4 regions of the Pseudomonas arvensis genome follow, and region 3 is predicted to be linked to each of the others. Evidence: predicted binding sites of a transcription regulator. Region 3 holds the regulator's gene; each other region holds the start of a gene.
The links. Region 3 encodes FliA, which starts transcription of late flagellar genes. Its sites were predicted from a motif close to CTAAAGTTTNNNNNNNNNNNGCCGNTAA; they were not measured.

Region 1 (5,299 bases), 410 kb from region 3:
CGCACACCGGCGAAGGTGGTGTTGATCTTGTCTTCGAAGTGCAGGTACCGCAGTTCGACCGAGGTCGTCATGCTGCCAAACGGCAGGGCGGCGATAAAGCGGTCGTAGACCTGGCCCAGTTGCAACCGCTCGGAGATGTCGCCTTCAAAGCGCAGTTTGCAGCCGGTGGCGGAGATATCCAGCAATTTGCCGTTGACCGGCGCCTTGAGTTTTTCGCCGCCGAGTTCGATGTTCACCAATTGCGCCAGCTTCAGCGCGGCGCGGAAGGCGTTGCGGCGCTGATGGTAGACCACCTCGTCCGGCAGGCTGCCGGTGTAGATACGGTGGCCATCTTTTTCGCTGATGGTCAGGGTGCCGCTGCTTTCCCAGGCGACGCGCACGCCGTCGTGGAAGCCTTCGATACGAAAGGGTTCACCGTTTTCGAGGTAGCGTTCGCCATCACGGGGGATCATTTCGTCCAGCGCCAGCGTGTTGCTGTCGCGGTTGACGTCCACCAGATAGCTCTGGAAGCGCTGGCTGCGCTCGTGGAAGGTGATGATCAGCGGGTCATGGCTGTCTTGCAGCATCCGCAAGGTGCCGGCGATTTCCAGAGGCGTGGTGAGGACCTTCGGTGGCTGCGGGGCATCTTCCGCATTAAGGGCGTTGAACACGGTTCTTCCATCTCCAGACAAAATACGACTACACGCAAGAACCGGCATTTTGCCAGCATGTGGCGCGCCTTGGATAGGGCGCACGGTAAACCGGCGTCAGGCTTGGCTGCGGGTGCTTGGCTTGACCAGGCGCGAGGTGGAACCTTGGGCGTTATACAGTGCCGGCGGCTCGCCGCCGTGGAGTATACGCAACTGGTTGGCGGTCGTGGCTTGCTGAAGCTGGATCGATTGACCGTTAAGCAGGTTGGCTTCCTGGCACTGGGCGAGCACTTGATTGAGTTCTTTGCTCTGGCTCAGTAACTGATCGCCGACCGAAGAGTGGCTGGCCAACTGCGCCAGGCCATCGTGGTCTGCCGGCAAGCCAAGGCTGATCAGGATCTGGCTGCGTTTTTTGCCGTGCTGTTCCAGCAGGACAATCAACGACTGCTTGCGCGCCAGAATTTCTTCCAGCAGCGGCATATCCCGGCCGTAAAGGGCCAGTGACTCTTCTCTTAGCAGCTCCAGCAATTGTTGCGTCGGCGCTAGATCATCAATGATCAGTTGCAGCAAATGTTCGTCGTGATGCATGGCTGGCCTTGGGTTTTAAGCGTCCAAAAGCCCTGCGCAGGCCTTTGCCTAGCGCTCGGCTTCGAAATTAAGCAGCTTGCTGGCTACACGGTTGCTGTCGACTTTATAGCTGCCATCGGCGATTGCCTGTTTCAATTCGGCCACACGGGCCTTATTGACCACCGGTTGATCGCGCAGCGAGTCAGTGACCTTCTGCAACTGTTGAGCCTCATTGCTCAGGTGTACGGATTCCCCGCTCTGGCTGGCCTGTTCTGCCTTGGCGGGCAGTGGCGGGGCCTTGGCTTCTACGCTTTCCTTGGTGCCGGTGGTACGCGTAGTGCCTGACGTTGCCGGGGTGTTATTTAAACGACTGAAATCGATGACCATGATAAAAAACCTCTGGGTATTTGGACGCTTGCCATGTTTTCGGCCATACCCGGATAAACTTTAGACGCAAATGACAATAAATCTGCGTATGGGCTACCTCCTGCACAGTGTAGGAAAACCCGGCGTCCTGTACCAGTCATCTATAGAGCGACCTCGACTTGCCCTGGGGCTGTTACCCGCGCCTTGATCACGCGGTTGGAGTTGAGGTTCTTGACGCGAATCTGTTCACTCATGCCGCCGTTGGACAGCGCTTCACCGGGCATTTTCACGTTCAGCGTACCGCTGCTGGCGGAAATCACCACCTGGTCGCCCTTGCGAATTACCTCGGCCTGCTCCAGATGCACCAACGTGATGACCTGGTCGGTGACCACTGGTCGGGTTAATTTTTGCCCGACGGCCTGGTCCACAGACGTCAAGTAGCCCTGGCTGATCAGGCTGATGTCGCGTTCGCGCAGTACAACGTCCTCAAAACCGATGATGCCGGTGCGTTTGAGCGGCCGGGCCACTACCACTACATCGCGGAACAGCTTGACCTGAGCCGGCACAAACACCGTCCAGGGCGAGGCGCCGTCGCAGCGCACCCGCACCGTTACGCGGCCGATGGGCTGGGCGGGGCTTTCCAGGGTGGCTGTCAATTCCTTGTCGCACATGGGCATGCGCAGCCGTGGGTCCAACTGGTTGACCTGGATTTCATAACGCCCCGGTGTCTGGGTGGTTGCCAGATAATCTTCTACAGTGAACTCAAGAAAGCCCTGAGTGACGCCGATAAGTAGATCAGGCAAGGTGACGTTATCTGCGCGGGCCGTGGTGTTCAGGCTCAACGCAAGCAGCGCCACCAAGGCGCAGAGCAATCTGCGGTACTGTGGGAATCGAAGGCGTCGGGAAACTGTCGTTTTAATATCCATGGCCAATAAATAGCAAAGCTCGTGCCGTTTAGTGTTGGGTGCGCGTCGCACCTTCAAGGTTTTAGCGTAGGAGTCTGGGCATGGCAGGAGTAATGGATTCAGTAAACCAGCGCACACAGCTGGTAGGGCAGAATCGCCTGGAGTTGTTGCTTTTTCGCTTGGATGGCAAACAGCTATATGGCATCAACGTGTTCAAGGTGCGGGAAGTGCTGCAATGTCCCAAGCTGACGATCATGCCCAAGTCCAGCCCCGTGGTGTGTGGCGTGGCCAACATCCGTGGCGCGACCATCCCGATTCTTGACCTGGCCCTGGCCACCGGTTCGGCTGGCCTGCAGGACCGCGAAAACCCGTTCGTGATCATCACCGAGTACAACACCAAGACCCAGGGTTTCCTGGTGCGCTCGGTGGAGCGCATCGTCAACATGAACTGGGAAGAGATTCATCCGCCGCCCAAGGGCACCGGCCGCGACCACTACCTCACGGCAGTGACGCGGGTCGATAACCAATTGGTGGAAATCATCGACGTGGAGAAGATCCTCGCCGAAGTGGCGCCGACCTCGGAATCGATTTCCGTGGGTGTGGTGGATGCCGAAACGGCGCACAAGGCAGTCTCGCTGCGTGTGCTGACGGTGGATGACTCCTCGGTGGCGCGCAAGCAGGTGACCCGTTGCCTGCAAACCGTCGGCGTGGAAGTGGTGGCGCTCAATGATGGCCGCCAGGCGCTGGATTACCTGCGCAAGCTGGTAGATGAAGGCAAGAAACCGGAAGAAGAATTCTTGATGATGATCTCCGACATCGAGATGCCGGAAATGGACGGCTACACCCTCACGGCTGAGATACGCAGCGATCCACGCATGCAAAAATTGCATATCATCCTGCATACTTCGTTGTCGGGCGTATTCAACCAGGCGATGGTCAAGAAGGTCGGTGCCGATGACTTCCTGGCCAAATTCCGTCCTGATGACCTGGCATCCCGGGTAGTCGCCCGGATCAAGGCAGCAGATCACAGCTAAGGGCTTTTTTCCCCTGGCGATCACACGATTTTAGAGGCGGTATCAGTGTCTACGGGTAATTTGGATTTTGAACAGTTCCGGGTCTTCCTGGAAAAAGCCTGTGGCATATTGCTCGGTGAAAACAAGCAATACCTGGTATCCAGCCGTCTTAATAAACTGATGGAGCAGCAGGGCATCAAGTCCCTGGGCGAGTTGGTTCAACGGATCCAGGGGCAGCCGCGCAGTGGCCTCAAAGAGATGGTGGTCGATGCCATGACCACCAACGAAACCTTGTGGTTTCGTGATACCTATCCCTTTGAAGTGCTCAAGAGCAAAGTGCTGCCGGAGGCCATCAAGGCCAGCCCGGGCCAGCGCTTGCGCATCTGGTCGGCGGCCTGCTCTTCGGGGCAGGAACCGTATTCGATCTCGATGTCCATCGATGAGTTCGAGCGGACCAACATGGGCCAGTTGAAGGCCGGGGCGCAGATTGTTGCCACTGACCTGTCCGGCACCATGCTCACCAACTGCAAGACCGGCGAGTACGACAGCCTGGCCCTGGGCCGTGGTTTGTCCCAGGAGCGCCTGCAACGTTACTTCGACCCCAAAGGGGCAGGGCGTTGGGCGATCAAGGCGCCGATCAAGAGCCGCGTGGAGTTCCGTTCGTTCAACCTGCTCGACAGCTACGCCAGCCTGGGCAAGTTCGACATGGTGTTCTGCCGCAACGTACTGATCTACTTCTCGGCAGAAGTGAAGAAAGACATCCTGTTGCGCATCCACGGCACCCTCAAGCGTGGCGGTTACTTGTTCCTCGGTGCTTCCGAGGCGCTGAACGGCCTGCCGGATCACTTCCAGATGGTGCAGTGCAGCCCGGGCATCATCTACCAGGCCAAATAAAAATGTGGGAGGGGGGCAAACCCCCTCCCACATTTGTTTCTGCGGCAAAGTTGATGAAAGCGGCAACTCCCCATTGCCGCTTTACTGGCGCCACGCGGAAACCCGTTGCCGCTTTTCTGGCATTGCCGCCGGCAACCTCCTCGCAAACCCTTGATTCATGGGCTTTTCAGAAACTGGCATGCGCCTTGCTATAACCCAGTTAACGAACAGCAGGTCAGCCTAAAGGTTTCCGCCATGAGCATCAGCTTCGATAAAGCGCTCGGTATCCACGAACAAGCCCTGGGCTTCCGCGCCCAGCGTGCTGAAGTCCTGGCCAATAACATTGCCAACGCCGACACCCCGAACTACAAGGCTCGGGATCTGGACTTCTCCGCCGTGCTCGCCGCACAGCAGGACAAGACCAAGAACGGCACCTTCGCCTTGAACATGACCAACAACCGTCATATCGAAGCGCAAGGCCTGAGCAGTGGTGACGAGTCGTTGCTGTATCGCACGCCGATGCAGCCGTCGATCGATCAGAACACCGTCGACGCCCAGCTGGAGCAATCGGCGTATGCCGAGAACTCGGTGAACTTCCAGGCCAGCTTTACCCTGCTCAACAGCAAATTCAAAGGGCTGATGTCAGCCCTGCGTGGAGAGTAAGCCATGTCCCTGTCCAGTGTTTTCAATATTGCCGGTAGCGGCATGAGCGCCCAGACCACGCGGCTCAACACCGTCGCCAGTAACATCGCCAACGCCGAGACCGTGTCGTCGAGCATTGACCAGACGTACCGTGCCCGTCACCCGGTGTTTGCCACCATGTTCCAGGCCGGTCAGAACGGCGGCAGCGACTCGCTGTTCCAGGAGCAGGACGCAGCCGGCAAAGGCGTGCAGGTGCTTGGCGTGGTCGAAGACCAGAGCAACCTCGAAGCCCGCTACGAGCCTA
Region 2 (5,299 bases), 1.7 Mb from region 3:
AAGTTGCTGCTGAGCAACGTCGCGGTGCTGCTTTGCTCTTGGGTTGCCGTGGTGATCGCCGCGAACTGCTGGCCGGCCGAACGGCTCTGTTCGTCGATACGCGCCAGGGCCGAGGCCACGTCGGCGTTGCGCGACAGGCCTTCCTGCATCAGCGTGTTGCCGTGTTCCATGGTGCTGATGGCATTACCGGTCTCCCGCTGGATGCTCTGGATCATCCCGGAGATTTCATCGGTGGCTTCGCGGGTACGCGAGGCCAGGTTACGTACTTCGTCAGCCACCACGGCAAACCCACGACCTTGCTCACCGGCGCGAGCCGCCTCGATGGCGGCGTTGAGCGCCAGCAGGTTGGTCTGCTCGGCGATGGAGGTGATCACACCGACGATGCCGCCGATTTCCTGAGAGCGCTGGCCGAGGGTATTGATCACCGTGGCCGTGCTGTTCAGCGCGGTCGCGATATGCTCCAGCGACGACGACGCCTCTTGCATCGAGGTGCGGCCGATACGGGTTTGCTGGGCATTCTCTTGGGCCAGACGCTCGGTGTTGCCCATGTTGTCGGCGATATTCAGCGACGTTGCACTGAACTCTTCCACCGCGCCAGCCATGCTGGTGATTTCGCCGGACTGCTGCTCCATGCCGTCATAAGCCCCGCCGGACAACCCGGACAGCGCCTGGGCACGGCTGTTGACCTCTTCGGCCGCCTTGCGGATGTGGGAAACCATGGTCGACAGCGCTTCACCCATCTGATTGAAGCTGCGGGCCAGTTGGCCGATTTCATCATGGCTGGACACGTTGAGACGCGCACTCAAGTCGCCCGCGCCCAAGGCTTCGGCCTGGCGCACCAGGTCGCTCAAGGGTTGCAGTTTGCTGCGCAGCAGCCACACCGTAGCGCCTACCGCCAGCAGCATCGCCAGCACGCTGCCGATCACCAGGCGAATGCCTACTGCCCAGGTCACCGCGCGGATTTCAGCCTTCGGCATGCTCGCGACCACGGCCCATGGGCCGCCATCGAAGGGCACCGAAACGCTGTAGAAGTCTTCGTTCTTGTCGCTCCAGAAGTGGCCTTTGCCTGGGGTCTTGGCCAAGTCCAACATCACAGGAACCGCTTGATCCAACGCCTGCACACCGGCTGGCGGCACCAGCCAGCGCTTCTGCTCGTCGAGCAACGCCAGGGAACCGGTATGGCCGATGCGGAAGCGCTTGAGGTTCTCGAACTGCGCGGCCTGGGCGTCGGTGTAGTCAAAACCGATGAACAGCACGGCGATCACTTTGCCGCTGCTGTCGCGCACGGGGCTGTACTGAGTCATGTAGGAGCGGTCGAACAACACCGCGCGGCCGATATACGCCTGGCCACCGAGCACACGCTGGTAAGCCGGGCCCTGGCGGTCAAGCACAGTGCCAATGGCGCGGCTGCCGTCCTGCTTGGTCAGGGAGGTGCTGACGCGGACAAAGTCGTCGCCGCTGCGCACGAACACGGTGGCCACGCCGCCGGACATCTGCTTGAACTCATCCACTTCACTGAAGTTGTTGTTGAGCACTTCGCTGCCCAGCAACAAGCTCGGCGTCTGGACCCCGGCCACCGCGACCATCTGGTCTGCCTGCACCCGCAACCCGGCGCTGAAGCGCTTCTCAAACAGTCCGGTCAGACGCTGGGTGCTCTCGCGCAACGTGCTGTGGAACGTATTGAGTTGGTCGGCGAGCAATCGCGCTTCGCTGGCCAGGTGCTCCTCGCGGGTATCGAGGTTGGCGGAATCAAGGGAACGCAAGGCGAACACGGTACTGCCGCCGATGGCGACAGCCAGAATCACGGCTAATGCGAGGCCTAACTGCGAGGCGATCCGGGCGCGGGGTTGAGACATGACAGCTCCTGGCCGAGGCCAGGATCATCCTGATCTCATAGCGCTGCTCGGCAAATTATCTGGTGGGAAACGTTGGAGCACGATGGTTCCAACACACCTACTTCGGCTGCGCCTGGCAATACTTGAGCGAATCGCAGGGGTATCACGCAAACGGTTGCGTGATGAAGCACGAACCCTTCAATTGAGGCGTTCGACGGAAGGTAAAACCATGGAATGCACCTCGCTCTGGAGGAAATCCGCCAGGCGCCGCAAGCGTTCACCACCCGGACGGGTTTTCGGCCACACCAGATAGTAACTTTCCCCACTCGCAACCGCCGTCGGCCACGGCAGACTCAAGCGTCCCTGCGCGACATCTTCGGCCACCATCAGCAGATCGCCCATGGACACGCCATAACCACGAGCGGCAGCAATCATGCCCAGTTCAAGCGTATCGAACACCTGCCCGCCCTTGAGCGATACCTGGTTCGACAGCCCCATGCGCTCCAGCCATTTGCGCCAGTCCCTGCGGTCGGGCGTGGGGTGCAGCAACTCGGTAGCGGCCAGGCGATTTACGTCCCAAGGGCCATCGTTCAACAGGTTCGGCGCGCCCACGGGTATTAACAACTCAGGGAACAAGTAGCTGGCCTCCCAGTCCGCCGGAAAGTGCCCATAGCTCAACAGCACCGCACAGTCGAAAGGCTCTTGATTGAAATCCACTTCATCCACATTCATCCAGGCGCTGGTCAGTTGCACTTCATTGCCCGGTTGTAACGCCCGAAAGCGGCTGAGCCGCGCCAACAACCAGCGCATGGTCAGGGTGGACGGCGCCTTCATGCGCAGGATGTCATCTTCGGCGTTCAGGGTATGGCAGGCCCGTTCCAGCGCCGCGAACCCCTCGCGCACACCGGGCAACAGCAGGCGCGCTGATTCGGTGAGCTGAAGGTTACGGCCACTTCGCTGGAACAGGCGGCAGGCGAAATGCTCTTCCAGCGTGCGGATATGTCGGCTCACCGCACTCTGGGTAATCGACAGTTCTTCGGCGGCACGGGTAAAGGAGTTATGCCGGGAGGCTGCTTCAAATGCCCGTAACGCATAAAGAGGAGGAAGACGACGCGACATAAGGAAAGCTCCGACAGCAGGACGCCTAAACCCTACCAGAATCAATCTGGCATGAGTTTTAATCATGCGAATGATCGCTTTTATCCCTTTGTGCAATGGGCTGAGAGGGCCGAGAATCGAACCCTCCCGACCCTCCGACTTTCTGAGTGTGATGATCATGCAGCATCCGGCACGTACCGAACTCTGGGCCATCCTGCGGCTGTCAGGGCCGTTGATTGCTTCACAGTTGGCGCACATGCTGATGGTGCTGACCGACACCCTGATGATGGCGCGCCTGAGCCCCGAAGCCTTGGCCGGTGGTGGCCTGGGCGCGGCTAGCTATTCGTTCGTGTCGATCTTCTGCATTGGGGTAATCGCCGCCGTGGGCACCTTGGTGGCGATCCGTCACGGCGCCGGCGACATCGAAGGTGCTACTCGCCTGACCCAGGCCGGGCTGTGGCTCGCCTGGCTAATGGCGCTGGCTGCGGCGCTGCTGCTGTGGAACCTCAAGCCGGTGCTGCTGATGTTTGGCCAGACCGACACCAACGTGCAGTCGGCGGGGCAATTTCTGACCATGCTGCCATTTGCCCTGCCCGGCTACCTGAGTTTCATGGCTTTGCGCGGCTTCACCAGCGCCATCGGCAAGGCCACCCCGGTGATGGTGATCAGCCTCGGCGGCACGGTGCTGAACTACCTGCTCAATCACGCGTTGATCGAAGGCATGTTCGGCCTGCCGAAACTCGGCTTGATGGGTATTGGCCTGGTCACCGCCATCGTCGCCAATGGCATGGCCCTGACATTGATGTGGTACATCCGCAGCAACCGTGCTTACGCCGCCTACCCGCTAAGCACCGGCCTGCTGCGCCTCAATACCCAATACCTGCGTGAATTGTGGCGCCTGGGCCTGCCGATTGGCGGCACCTACGCGGTCGAAGTCGGGCTGTTTGCCTTTGCCGCGCTGTGCATGGGCACCATGGGCAGTACGCAACTGGCGGCGCATCAGATCGCCCTGCAGATCGTCTCGGTGGCATTCATGGTCCCTGCGGGTATGTCCTACGCGGTGACCATGCGCATCGGCCAGCACTATGGAGCCGGGCAATTGTTGCAGGCGCGCATGGCCGGTCGCGTCGGCATCAGCTTTGGGGCGACGATAATGTTGGGATTTGCCGTGGTCTTATGGCTGTTTTCCGACCCGCTGATCGGCCTGTTCCTCGACCATGACGACCCGGCGTTCCACGAGGTGATCGTGCTCGCCGTCAGCCTGCTGGCCGTCGCGGCCTGGTTCGAGTTGTTCGACGGCGTGCAGACCATCGCCATGGGCTGCATCCGGGGGCTCAAGGACGCCAAGACCACCTTCCTGGTGGGGCTGGGCTGCTACTGGTTGATCGGCGCGCCTTCAGCGTGGTTGATGGCGTTCACGCTGGGCTGGGGGCCAACCGGTGTATGGTGGGGTTTGGCACTCGGCCTGGCCTGTGCGGCGGTAAGCCTGACCTGGGCGTTCGAGGCGAAGATGAAGCGGATGATTCGCCAGGAGCCTGAGGTTCAAGCCTCGTTTCAGGCTGCACAAACAGAGTAAAACCCTACCCTTCCACCGTTGATTGGGTTTGCAGGTCAGCAGCCCAACAGCGCCTGCTGGCCCTTGCCGAATGTGAGGTAATCCACCAACTCCGGCAGGGGCAGCGGTTTGCTGATCAGGTAACCCTGGGCCTGGTCGCAACCGAACAGCCTCAGCAACGCGAGCTGCTCCGGGGTTTCCACGCCCTCGGCCACCACTTCCAGGTTGAGGTTGTGGGCCAGGTTGATCATCGCGTGCACCAGCTTGCGGTTCTCTTCGCGCTCTTCCATGCCGCCGACAAAACTCTTGTCGATCTTCAACAAGGCAATCGGCAGGCTGTTGAGGTGCACGAACGAGGAGAAACCGGTGCCGAAGTCGTCCAGGGAAAACCGCACACCGAGCCGGCCGAGGGCGTCCATGGTCTGCTTGACCAGATCGCTACGGCGCATTACGGCGGTTTCGGTCAGTTCGAACTCCAGCCATTGCGCCTCTACGCCGCGCTCAGCGATCAATCGGCTGAGGGTTGAGAGCAACTGGCTGTCCTGGAACTGGCGGAACGACAGGTTGACCGCCATGTGCAACGGCGGCAGGCCGCGCTCACGCAGGTCTTGCATGTCGCGCAGGGCGCGGGAGATTACCCAGTAGCCCAACGGTACGATCAGGCCGCTCTGTTCGGCCAAAGGCACGAACTCGCTGGGCGGCAACAGGCCGCGCTCGCCGTGGCGCCAGCGCACCAGGGCTTCGAGGCCAACGATGTGGCCGTCATCCAGGTCCAGGCGCGGCTGGTAATGCAGCTCCAGTTCATCGCGGC
Region 3 (5,299 bases):
GTTGACCGCATCCAGTGCTTCGAGAATCACGTCCATCAACTCCGAATCAACGTGACGCTCACCCTTGCGCAGGATGTCGAACACGTTCTCGGCGATGTGGCAGCACTCCACCAGCTCATGGAGCTGGAGGAAGCCGGCGCCCCCTTTTACAGTATGAAAACCGCGAAAAATTGCATTGAGCAGGTTCGCATCATCCGGTCGGCTTTCCAGCTCGACCAGTTGTTCGGACAGTTGCTCTAAAATTTCGCCGGCCTCTACAAGGAAATCCTGAAGGATCTCTTCATCGGCGCCGAAGCTCATGTGGGTGCTCCTTAGAAGCCTAAACTGGATAACAGGTCATCTACGTCATCCTGACCTGACACAACGTCTTCACGTTTATCGGCATGAATCTGCGGACCTTCACCCTTGGCGAGATGTTTTTGTGGATCTTTTTCAGAGAGGATCGCTTCGCGGTCATGTTCGATGCCGGCAAAACGGTCTACCTGGCCAGCCATGAGCACCAATTTGAGCAGATTGCTTTCCACTTCGGTGACCAACTGGGTCACGCGCTTGATCACCTGACCGGTGAGGTCCTGATAATCCTGGGCCAGCAGGATGTCATTGAGGTTGCTGGCGACCGTGCGGTTTTCCTGTTCGCTGCGCGACAGGAAACCGTCAACCCGACGGGCCAATTCACGAAACTCTTCAGCCCCCACTTCACGACGCATGAAGCGGCCCCAGTCAACGCTCAGCGCCTGGGCTTCAGTGGCCATGCCATTGACCAGAGGCGTGGCGTTTTCCACCAGGTCCATGGTGCGGTTGGCCGCGGCCTCGGTCAGCCTGACCACGTAGGACAGGCGTTCGGTGGCATCAGTGATCTGCGAGATTTCTTCGGCCTGGGGCATGTGCGGGTCAATCTGAAAATTGACGATCGCACTGTGCAGCTCGCGTGTGAGCTTGCCCACTTCCTGGTACAGGCCGCGGTCACGGGTCTGGTTGAGCTCATGGATCAACTGCACCGCGTCGCCGAAATGGCCTTTTTCAAGGCTGTCGACCAACTGGTGAGCATGCTTTTTCAGGGTGGACTCGAAGTCTCCCTGTGACGATTCGTTATGCTCCATAGCTCCCCCGCGATGGCATTAGCCGTGGATGCGTTCAAAGATCTTTTTCGATCTTCTCTTTCAAGGCCTGTGCAGTGAATGGCTTGACCACGTAACCGTTGACCCCGGCTTGGGCGGCTTCGATGATCTGCTCACGCTTGGCTTCGGCGGTTACCATCAACACGGGAAGACTGCGCAATTTTTCGTCGGCGCGCACGTGGCGCAACAAGTCGATGCCCGTCATGCCTGGCATGTTCCAGTCCGTTACCAGAAAGTCGATGCTCCCGCTGTTGAGGATCGGAATCGCCGTAAGGCCGTCATCCGCCTCGACCGTGTTTGTGAACCCAAGGTCACGCAACAGGTTTTTTATGATCCGCCGCATCGTTGAGAAGTCATCAACGATGAGGATTTTCATGTTCTTGTCCAATTCGACCTCCAAGCAGTCTTAAACGCGCCCAGCACCTGGACGCGCCATTTCAATCAACAGGCATTACACAAAAAGGACTGCCGGGGGCACCACGGATCGAACCCGCGATGGCCTATCACCATCGCGGTATCGCTTTGCAGTGCTCCCCACACTGCCTGTCAGCGCGCTCGCCACTCTCCCAAACGCCCCCGCAAGCGGGCTGCGCATTGGCTGTGCAACTGGCTGACACGCGATTCGCTGACCCCCAGGACCTCACCGATTTCCTTGAGGTTCAGCTCTTCGTCGTAGTACAGCGCCAACACTAACCGCTCGCGCTCGGGCAAGTTGGCAATGGCGTCCGCCAATGCGCCCTGGAAGCGTTCATCCTCCAAGTCACGTGACGGCTCCATGTGCGCGCTCGCGCCGTCCTCGTGCAACCCTTCGTGTTCGCCGTCCTGCAACAGGTCGTCGAAACTGAACAGGCGGCTGCCCAAGGTATCGTTCAAAATCCCGTAGTAATCGTCGAGACTCAATTGGAGTTCGGCCGCAACTTCGTGATCTTTAGCGTCGCGGCCGGTTTTTGCTTCAATTGCACGAATTGCGTCACTGACCATGCGCGTATTGCGATGCACCGAACGCGGTGCCCAATCGCCTTTACGCACCTCATCGAGCATCGCGCCACGGATGCGGATGCCCGCATACGTCTCGAAACTCGCGCCTTTGCTGGCGTCGTACTTGGTCGACACTTCGAGCAAGCCGATCATGCCGGCCTGGATCAGGTCTTCGACCTGCACGCTGGCAGGCAGGCGTGCCAACAGGTGATAGGCGATACGCTTGACCAGCGGCGCATAGCGCTCAATCAACTCACCCTGACTGTCACGGGCAGACTTCTTGTAGGCGTTGTAGCCGTTCGCTGTCATAGCACCGGTCCTGCGCTCGTCTGATGTACCAATCGCTCGACGAAAAACTCCAGATGCCCCCGTGGGTTGGCGGGCAACGGCCAGGTATCGACCTTCTGGGCAATAGCCTTGAACGCCAGTGCGCATTTGGAACGAGGGAACGCTTCGTAGACCGCACGCTGCTTTTGCACAGCCTTGCGCACACACTCGTCGTAGGGAACTGCGCCGACGTATTGTAAGGCGACATCGAGAAAGCGATCCGTGACCTTGGTCAACTTGGCGAACAGGTTGCGCCCTTCCTGCGGGCTCTGGGCCATGTTGGCCAGGACGCGGAAGCGGTTCATGCCGTAGTCACGGTTAAGCAGTTTGATCAGGGCGTAGGCGTCGGTGATCGAGGTGGGTTCATCGCAGACCACCAGCAACACTTCCTGCGCGGCGCGCACGAAGCTGACCACGGACTCGCCGATCCCGGCGGCGGTGTCGATCACCAGCACGTCGAGGTTGTCGCCGATATCACTGAATGCCTGGATCAGGCCGGCATGTTGCGCCGGGCTCAGGTGCACCATGCTCTGGGTGCCGGAGGCGGCCGGCACGATGCGGATCCCACCGGGGCCCTGGAGCAGCACATCGCGCAGCTCGCAGCGCCCTTCGATCACATCGGCAAGGGTATGTTTGGGCGTCAGTCCCAGCAGAACGTCGACGTTCGCCAGCCCCAGGTCAGCGTCCAGCAGCATGACGCGACGGCCAAGCTCTGCCAGGGCCAGGGACAAATTCACTGACACGTTAGTTTTCCCGACGCCACCTTTGCCGCCGGTCACCGCGATCACCTGTACGGGATGCATGCTGCCCATTTTATTTCTTTACCTTGTCTTGCTTAGACGCAGGCTACATGGCTTGGCCGCGTGAATCGCTTGCAGACCATCGATGTAGGTACATTTCACGGTGTTCATCCTGACTTCAACCGACCCGTTTTGCCGGGTTGTGGTAGAGGTCGGCGAACATATCGGCCATCGCTTCCTCGCTAGGCTCTTCTTGCATTTGCACGCTGACGGCGCGGCTGACCAACTGATGACGGCGCGGCAGATGCAGATCATCCGGGATCCGCGGCCCGTCGGTCAGGTAGGCAACCGGTAGTTCATGGCTGATAGCCAGGCTCAACACTTCGCCCAGGCTGGCGGTTTCATCCAGTTTGGTCAGGATGCAACCGGCCAGGCCGCAGCGCTTGTAGCTATGGTACGCAGCGGTAAGAACCTGTTTCTGGCTGGTGGTTGCAAGCACCAGGTAATTTTTCGACTTGATGCCACGCCCGGCCAGGCTTTCCAGCTGCATGCGCAACGCCGGGTCGCTGGCTTGCAGGCCAGCGGTGTCGATCAGCACCACGCGCTTGCGCAGCAGCGGGTCGAGGGCGTTGGCCAGGGATTGGCCCGGGTCGACGTGGGTCACCGGCACATTGAGGATGCGGCCCAGCGTCTTGAGTTGCTCCTGGGCGCCGATGCGGTAGCTGTCCATGCTCACCAGCGCGATGTTGTTCGCGCCGTACTTGAGCACATAACGCGCTGCCAGCTTGGCCAGGGTGGTGGTCTTGCCCATGCCGGCAGGGCCGACCATGGCAATGATACCGCCCTCTTCCAGGGGTTCGATTTCCGGGGTAGTAATCATCCGCGCCAAGTGGGCCAGCAACATGCGCCAGGCCTGGCGTGGTTCTTCGATTTCGGTGGTCAGGGCCAGCAGGTCGCGGGACAACGGGCCGGACAAGCCGATGCGTTGCAGGCGGCGCCACAGGTTGGCCTGTTGCGGTTTGCTGCCTTGCAGTTGCGTCCAGGCCAGCGAGCCGAGCTGCACTTCGAGCAGTTCGCGCAGGCCGTTGAGTTCAAAGCGCATCGAGTCGAACACACGCTGGTCGACAGCCGCGGCCGGGGCTGGCGCGGCAGGACGCGGCGGCTCGACGAAGGTCGGCTCAACCAGGGGCTCGGCAGCGGTCAGCGGCAGGCCGGCGAACAACTGGCGATTGGTGGTGGTATCGCTGTCGCCACGCATGCTCAGTTCAGCCTGGGCCGAGACGATGCGCGAGGCGGTCTTGCGCAGCTCGTCTTCGAGCTCCATGTTCGGCACACGGGGCGCCAGTGCCGAGGGGGTGTAATCCAGGGCAGCCGTCAGCTCGACACCACCGGCAATACGACGGTTGCCGATAATCGCGGCGTCGGCGCCCAGCTCATCACGGACCAGTTTCATGGCCTGACGCATATCGGCGGCGAAAAAACGCTTCACTTGCATAACCCACTACCCTCAGCCGTTGGGCCCTACTGTCGCGACGATAGTCACTTGCTTGTTGTCAGGAATTTCCTGATAAGCCAAAACGTGCAAATTCGGTACTGCCAGGCGTCCAAAACGCGACAACATCGCGCGGACCGGGCCTGCCACCAGCAGAATCACCGGTTGGCCCTGCATTTCCTGGCGCTGCGCGGCGTCGATCAACGAGCGCTGCAGCTTTTCAGCCATGCTTGGCTCCAGCAGAACGCCCTCTTCCTGGCCTTGTCCTGCCTTCTGAATACTATTGAGCAATATTTGTTCCAACCTTGGTTCCAAGGTGATCACAGGCAGCTCGGAGTCAAGCCCTACAATGCTTTGCACGATTGCGCGGGACAATCCGACACGCACCGCAGCCACCAGCGCGGCAGTATCTTGACTCTTGGCGGCGTTGTTGGCGATGGCCTCGGCAATGCTGCGAATGTCGCGTACCGGCACCTGTTCGGCCAGCAACGCCTGCAGCACCTTGAGCAATTGCGACAGCGACAGCACGCCCGGCACCAGCTCTTCTGCCAGTTTTGGCGAGGCTTTGCCCAGCAAGCCCATCAATTGCTGGACTTCCTCGTGGCCGATCAGCTCGTGGGAGTGCTTGTACAGAATCTGGTTGA
Region 4 (5,299 bases), 2.5 Mb from region 3:
CATCATCAAACAGGTTCAGCTTCTGCCGCAGTTCGTGGGCCGGCAACGGCTCCTGCCCCGGCGGGATGGCGTTCGGGTCAGTCGGCACTTCGCCGGGTGCGCCCGCGCCTGGGGTTGGCACAACGGGCGGCTGATCACCTTCAATCGCACGCTGGGCCTTTTTGGTCAGCACCACGATGTCGATACGCCGGTTGATCGGATTGAACGGATCCTTGGGCTCGAATAGCTGCGAGGAGGCAAAACCCACCACGCGCGCCACTTGCGGGTCGGGGTAGCTGCCTGCCACCAACGCACGGCGGGCGGCGTTGGCGCGGTTGGCCGAGAGTTCCCAGTTGCCGAAATCACCCTGGCCGGCATACGGCTTGGCGTCGGTGTGGCCGCTGATGCTGATCTTGTTCGGCACCGCCTTGATGGTGTCAGCCATGGCCAGCAGGATGTCTTCGAAGTAAGGCTTGAGCCGCGCGCTGCCGGAATCGAACATCGGCCGGTTGGCGGCATCGGTAATCTGGATGCGCAGGCCTTCGGGCGTGATCTCGAACGAGATCTGATCCTTGAATTTGAGCAGCTGCGGATTTTCATCCACCTTGGTCTGCAACTCTTGCAGCAACAACTCCAGGCGTTCCTGCTCGACCTGCTCGGCCATGCTCTCGACCGTGTCACGCTCGATCGGGATTTTTTCCTGCGGGGCCTCGGTCTTGACCTCTGGGTTGATGGTGCGCTCAGGCGCCAACTGCGGCGAGCCGCCCAGGTCGATCACAAACGGCGTGCCACTTTCCGAGAAGCCAATCGGGTCTTTGAAGTAGCCGGCGATGGCGATCTTCTGTTCGGGCGTGGCGGTAGACATCAGCCACAGCACCAGGAAGAACGCCATCATCGCCGTCGCAAAGTCGGCGAAGGCGATTTTCCAGGCGCCACCATGGTGCCCCGCAGCGAAGCGCTTGACGCGCTTGATGATTATCGGCTGGTTGTTTTCCATGGCTTAGCGACCGCGAACCGCTTGTTCCAGCTCGGCGAAGCTTGGGCGATGCTTCGGGTACAACACCTTGCGACCGAACTCGACCGCCAGCGATGGCGGCATGCCGGACGCGGACGCTACCAGGCTGGCCTTGATCGATTCGTACAGGTTGATTTCTTCCTTGGCATCGTGAGCCAGGGAGGTGGCCAGCGGGCCGAAGAAACCATAGGCCGCGAGAATACCGAAGAACGTACCCACCAGCGCCGCACCTACGTGCATGCCGATGGCCGCTTGGTCACCTTCGCCCAGGGATGCCATGGTCACCACGATACCGAGCACCGCCGCAACAATACCGAAGCCAGGCATGCCGTCGGCGATGCCGGTCACGGCGTGGGAAGGGTGTTCCAGCTCTTCTTTAAGGCTGAACAATTCCATGTCGAACAGGCCTTCCAGCTCGTGGGGGGCCATGTTGCCGGAAGACATGATGCGCAGGTAGTCGCAGATATAGGCGGTCATGCGCTCATCTTTGAGCACGGCCGGGTATTTGGCGAAAATCGGGCTGGCGGCGGCGTCCTCGATGTCGGCCTCGATGGCCATCATGCCTTCGCGGCGGCTCTTGTTGAGGATCTCGTACACCAGGCCCAGCACTTCCAGGTAGAAGGTGTGGGTAAAGCGCGAACCGAACATGGCCAGCGATTTCTTGACCACGTGCATGGTCATGTAGCCGGGGTTGGCCTGCAGGAAGGCGCCCAGTGCCGCACCACCAATGATCAGCACTTCGAAAGGCTGGATCAGTGCCGCAATTTTACCGTGGGACAGGACGTACCCGCCGAGCACGCTCGCGAAGACGACGATGATGCCGATAATTTTAGCCATAGGAGATGAGTACTTGCGCCGTCGGGTTCATGGACATATTTGGGGGAACTGGAAAACTCTTGTTCCTCTTATCGGCAAAACTGCGCCAGACTATAGCCCGTTAAGGCGAAAAGCCAGTTCGGCCCGCTCCGGGCGTGTTGACCGCAAGTGATGATCGCGCCCCAATCATGGCTAATGAAACGACAGTCCCATCTGTAAGACCTTCCTCTCTCGCCGCTTGGATCAAGCGTCTGGACGACGTACTGCTGCCCGTTCCTCAGGCCAGCCATGACCGAGTGTGCAAAGCCATCCGCGACAGTCGCAGTTCGTTGCGAGATATTGCCGAACTGATGCAGAACAGCCCCGCCCTGGTGCTCAGCGTGATGCGCGAGGCCAACAGCCACACCCATGGCAGCCTGGCGGAACCGGCGGAAAACCTTGAAGTGGCGCTTAACCGCCTGGGCCTCAAGCGCGCCGAAGAACTGCTCGCACGCCTGCCCTCGTTGCCCGCTCAAGAAATTCCCGTGGCATTGCGCCAGCTGCTGCTGGTGAGCCAGCACGCGTCGCAGCAGGCCAACGGCTTGTTCGGCAGCCGTCTGGCGCGGCTCTGGCAGGACATTCACTGGGGCAGCCTGCTGTTTCTGTCGCCGCTGTGGCCGATGGCCGTTGCCTACCCCAAGCTGCTTGAAGAGTGGGAACTGCGCGTCATCCACAAAGGCGAGCCTGCACGCAAGGTCGAGCAGGAACTGTTCGGCGTGCGCCTGCTGGACCTGTGCCTGGGTCTGACCGAAGCCTGGCACCTGCCGATCTGGGTATCCCAGGGCTATACCCTGTTGCTGCGCGAACAACGTTTGCTGGTCAAGGCGCTGCATATCGCCCGCGAAGACGACCCGTTGCGCCACCAGCAATTGCTCGACGCCGAACCCAATCTGCGCCGCTGGCTGAACCAGCCGGCCAATACCGTGCTGCTGGCCAATGGCCTGGCGATGTCGGCCCAGGAGTCCTGGACCTGCCCGCACACCCAACGCTGGCAATACCTCACCGCCCTGTACCTGCAACAGCCCTTGGCAGAGGTGCAGCAACACTCTCACCAACAAGCCGTGACCAGCGCCCGCACCGCCCTGATGCCCGACCTCTGGCACCCGGCGCTGTCGCTGATCTGGCCGTGGCACGTACAGAAGATCCATCGCGGCCTGCTGCCGGCGCCGCCACCGACTGCCGAGGCCCTGGCCGTTTGGCGCAACCGCTGCACCGAACTGCTCGTAGAGCCGAGCCGCTTTGCCAATGCCATGCATTTGAGCACCTGCGCCAAGGAAGCCCTGGTGGCCAGTGGCATGCAGCGTGTCCTGTTGTTCATGGCCGATCGCGCCCTGAGCACCTTGCGCGTACACCAGGCCGACGGCCTGCCCAAAGACGCCGCCAACCTGAGCCTGGACGTGGTCAACAGCACGCTGCTGCAACGCCTGCTGGAAAAATCCGCCCAAGTGCGCCTGACGCCTGACAACCACGCGCAGTTCTCGGCCTTGCTGCCGCCGATCCTGCGCCGCCTGTTCACCGGTGAACACCTGCTGTTGCGCTCGATGAGCTGCAATGGCCGCGTGGTGATGGTGATGGTCGCCGACCAGGGCGGCGGGCCGTTCTCGGAAACCACCGTGCAGGCCTTCGGCAAAACCGCCCAATGCATCGAGAAAGCCCTGCACAGCTTTACCAACCGCAGCGCCTGATGCTTGCGCTACAATCGCCGTCCTTTATCGCCAACATTTGTGCCCAGGAGACCTCACATGCCTGACTTCTCTGGCTTGCCGCTGGTGATCGAATCCAGCGACCTGCTCGGCAGACTGGATGCCGAGCACCTGATTCTGGTGGACCTCACCAGCGCCGCCCGCTACGCCGAAGGGCATATCCCCGGCGCGCATTTCGTTGACCCCAAGCGCACCCAACTGGGCCAGCCGCCGGCACCCGGCCTGCTGCCCAATAAAGCCGACCTGGAAAAACTCTTCGGCGAACTGGGCCACACGCCCGACGCCACCTACGTGGTGTACGACGACGAAGGCGGCGGCTGGGCCGGGCGTTTTATCTGGCTGCTCGACGTGATCGGCCACCAGAAATATCACTACCTCGATGGCGGCCTGCTGGCGTGGCTGGAAGATAAGCACCCTGTTTCCACTGATGCCCCAGCTCCGGTCGGCGGCCCGGTCAGCCTCACGTTGCACGACGGCCCCACCGCGACCCGCGAATACCTGCAAAGCCGCCTCGGCGCGGCCGACCTGGGCATCTGGGACGCACGCGGCCCGCTGGAGTACTCCGGTGAAAAGGTGCTTGCCGCCAAAGGCGGGCACATCCCCGGCGCAGTGAATTTCGAGTGGACCGCCGGCATGGACAAGGCACGCAACCTGCGTATCCGCCGCGACATGCCGCAAATCCTTGAAAACCTCGGGCTGACAAAAGATAAAGAAATCATCACCCACTGCCAGACTCACCACCGCTCTGGCTTCACCTACCTGGTGGCCAAGGCGCTCGGTTATCCGCGAGTCAAAGGTTATGCCGGTTCCTGGGGCGAATGGGGCAACCACCCCGACACCCCCGTTGAGATTTAAGGTTTAAGGACAGTTATGAAAAAGCAGTTGTTTATCCTCAGCCAGTACTTGCTGCCGCACCACCTGCTGTCGCGCCTGGCGGGCTGCATTGCCGAGTGCCGCGTGCGTTGGTTCAAGAATGCATTCACTACCTGGTTCGCCAAGCGCTACCAAGTGGATATGTCTCAAGCGTTGGTTGAAGACGTGACCGCCTACGAGCACTTCAACGCCTTCTTCACCCGCGCCCTCAAGGATGGCGCGCGCCCACTGGACCCAACTCCAGGCGCGGTGCTCAGCCCGGCCGACGGTGCGGTCAGCCAGCTCGGACCGATTGAACATGGTCGTGTGTTCCAGGCTAAAGGCCATAGCTTCAGCGTGCTGGAGTTGCTGGGTGGTGATGCGGCTGTAGCAGCACCGTTCATGGGCGGGGATTTTGCGACAGTTTATCTGTCACCCAAGGACTACCACCGCGTGCACATGCCACTGGCCGGCACCCTGCGGGAAATGGTCTATATTCCGGGCCGCATCTTCTCGGTCAACCAGACCACCGCCGAAAATGTGCCGGAGCTGTTTGCGCGTAACGAGCGCGTTGCCTGCATCTTCGATACCGAGCGTGGTCCGATGGCCGTGGTGTTGGTGGGTGCGATGATCGTCGCGTCGATTGAAACCGTATGGGCTGGCCTGGTAACACCACCGAAGCGCGAGCTGAAAACCTTCCGCTACGACGAAGCCGCACGTGCGCCGATTCACCTGGAGAAAGGCGCGGAGCTAGGCCGCTTCAAGCTGGGTTCGACCGCGATTGTGCTGTTCGGGCCGGATCAGGTTAAGTGGTCTGAAGAACTGCTGGCGGGTTCGCCTGTGCAGATGGGTCAAGGCATCGCACTGCCGAAAGCCTAATTCCAGAGCGGTAAAG

Region 1: flgM (flagellar biosynthesis anti-sigma factor FlgM) is a predicted target of FliA. The motif match lies at 1,620-1,647, and genes of this name have one in related genera.
Region 2: AB3G88_RS27605 (methyl-accepting chemotaxis protein) is a predicted target of FliA. The motif match lies at 1,956-1,983, and genes of this name have one in related genera.
Region 4: motA (flagellar motor stator protein MotA) is a predicted target of FliA. The motif match lies at 1,900-1,927, and genes of this name have one in related genera.

The regions. Positions count from the first base shown of each region.
Region 1 is NZ_CP162038.1:4,745,129-4,750,427, reverse strand. Features, by position in the region: gene AB3G88_RS21455 (flagellar regulator YcgR PilZN domain-containing protein) at 1-650, opposite strand, end outside; gene AB3G88_RS21450 (flagella synthesis protein FlgN) at 747-1,217, opposite strand; gene flgM (flagellar biosynthesis anti-sigma factor FlgM) at 1,266-1,583, opposite strand; gene flgA (flagellar basal body P-ring formation chaperone FlgA) at 1,724-2,488, opposite strand; gene AB3G88_RS21435 (chemotaxis protein CheV) at 2,569-3,501, shown strand; gene cheR (protein-glutamate O-methyltransferase CheR) at 3,547-4,374, shown strand; gene flgB (flagellar basal body rod protein FlgB) at 4,609-5,016, shown strand; gene flgC (flagellar basal body rod protein FlgC) at 5,020-5,299, shown strand, end outside.
Region 2 is NZ_CP162038.1:6,037,876-6,043,174, forward strand. Features, by position in the region: gene AB3G88_RS27605 (methyl-accepting chemotaxis protein) at 1-1,856, opposite strand, end outside; gene AB3G88_RS27610 (LysR substrate-binding domain-containing protein) at 2,034-2,954, opposite strand; gene AB3G88_RS27615 (NorM family multidrug efflux MATE transporter) at 3,106-4,509, shown strand; gene AB3G88_RS27620 (putative bifunctional diguanylate cyclase/phosphodiesterase) at 4,545-5,299, opposite strand, start outside.
Region 3 is NZ_CP162038.1:4,335,087-4,340,385, forward strand. Features, by position in the region: gene AB3G88_RS19450 (chemotaxis protein CheA) at 1-300, opposite strand, end outside; gene AB3G88_RS19455 (protein phosphatase CheZ) at 312-1,100, opposite strand; partial or broken gene AB3G88_RS19460 (chemotaxis response regulator CheY) at 1,119-1,494, opposite strand; gene fliA (RNA polymerase sigma factor FliA) at 1,665-2,405, opposite strand; gene fleN (flagellar synthesis regulator FleN) at 2,402-3,235, opposite strand; gene flhF (flagellar biosynthesis GTPase FlhF) at 3,342-4,658, opposite strand; gene flhA (flagellar biosynthesis protein FlhA) at 4,671-5,299, opposite strand, start outside.
Region 4 is NZ_CP162038.1:572,438-577,736, reverse strand. Features, by position in the region: gene motB (flagellar motor protein MotB) at 1-976, opposite strand, end outside; gene motA (flagellar motor stator protein MotA) at 980-1,831, opposite strand; gene AB3G88_RS02535 (HDOD domain-containing protein) at 1,999-3,534, shown strand; gene AB3G88_RS02530 (rhodanese-like domain-containing protein) at 3,592-4,407, shown strand; gene asd (archaetidylserine decarboxylase) at 4,423-5,283, shown strand.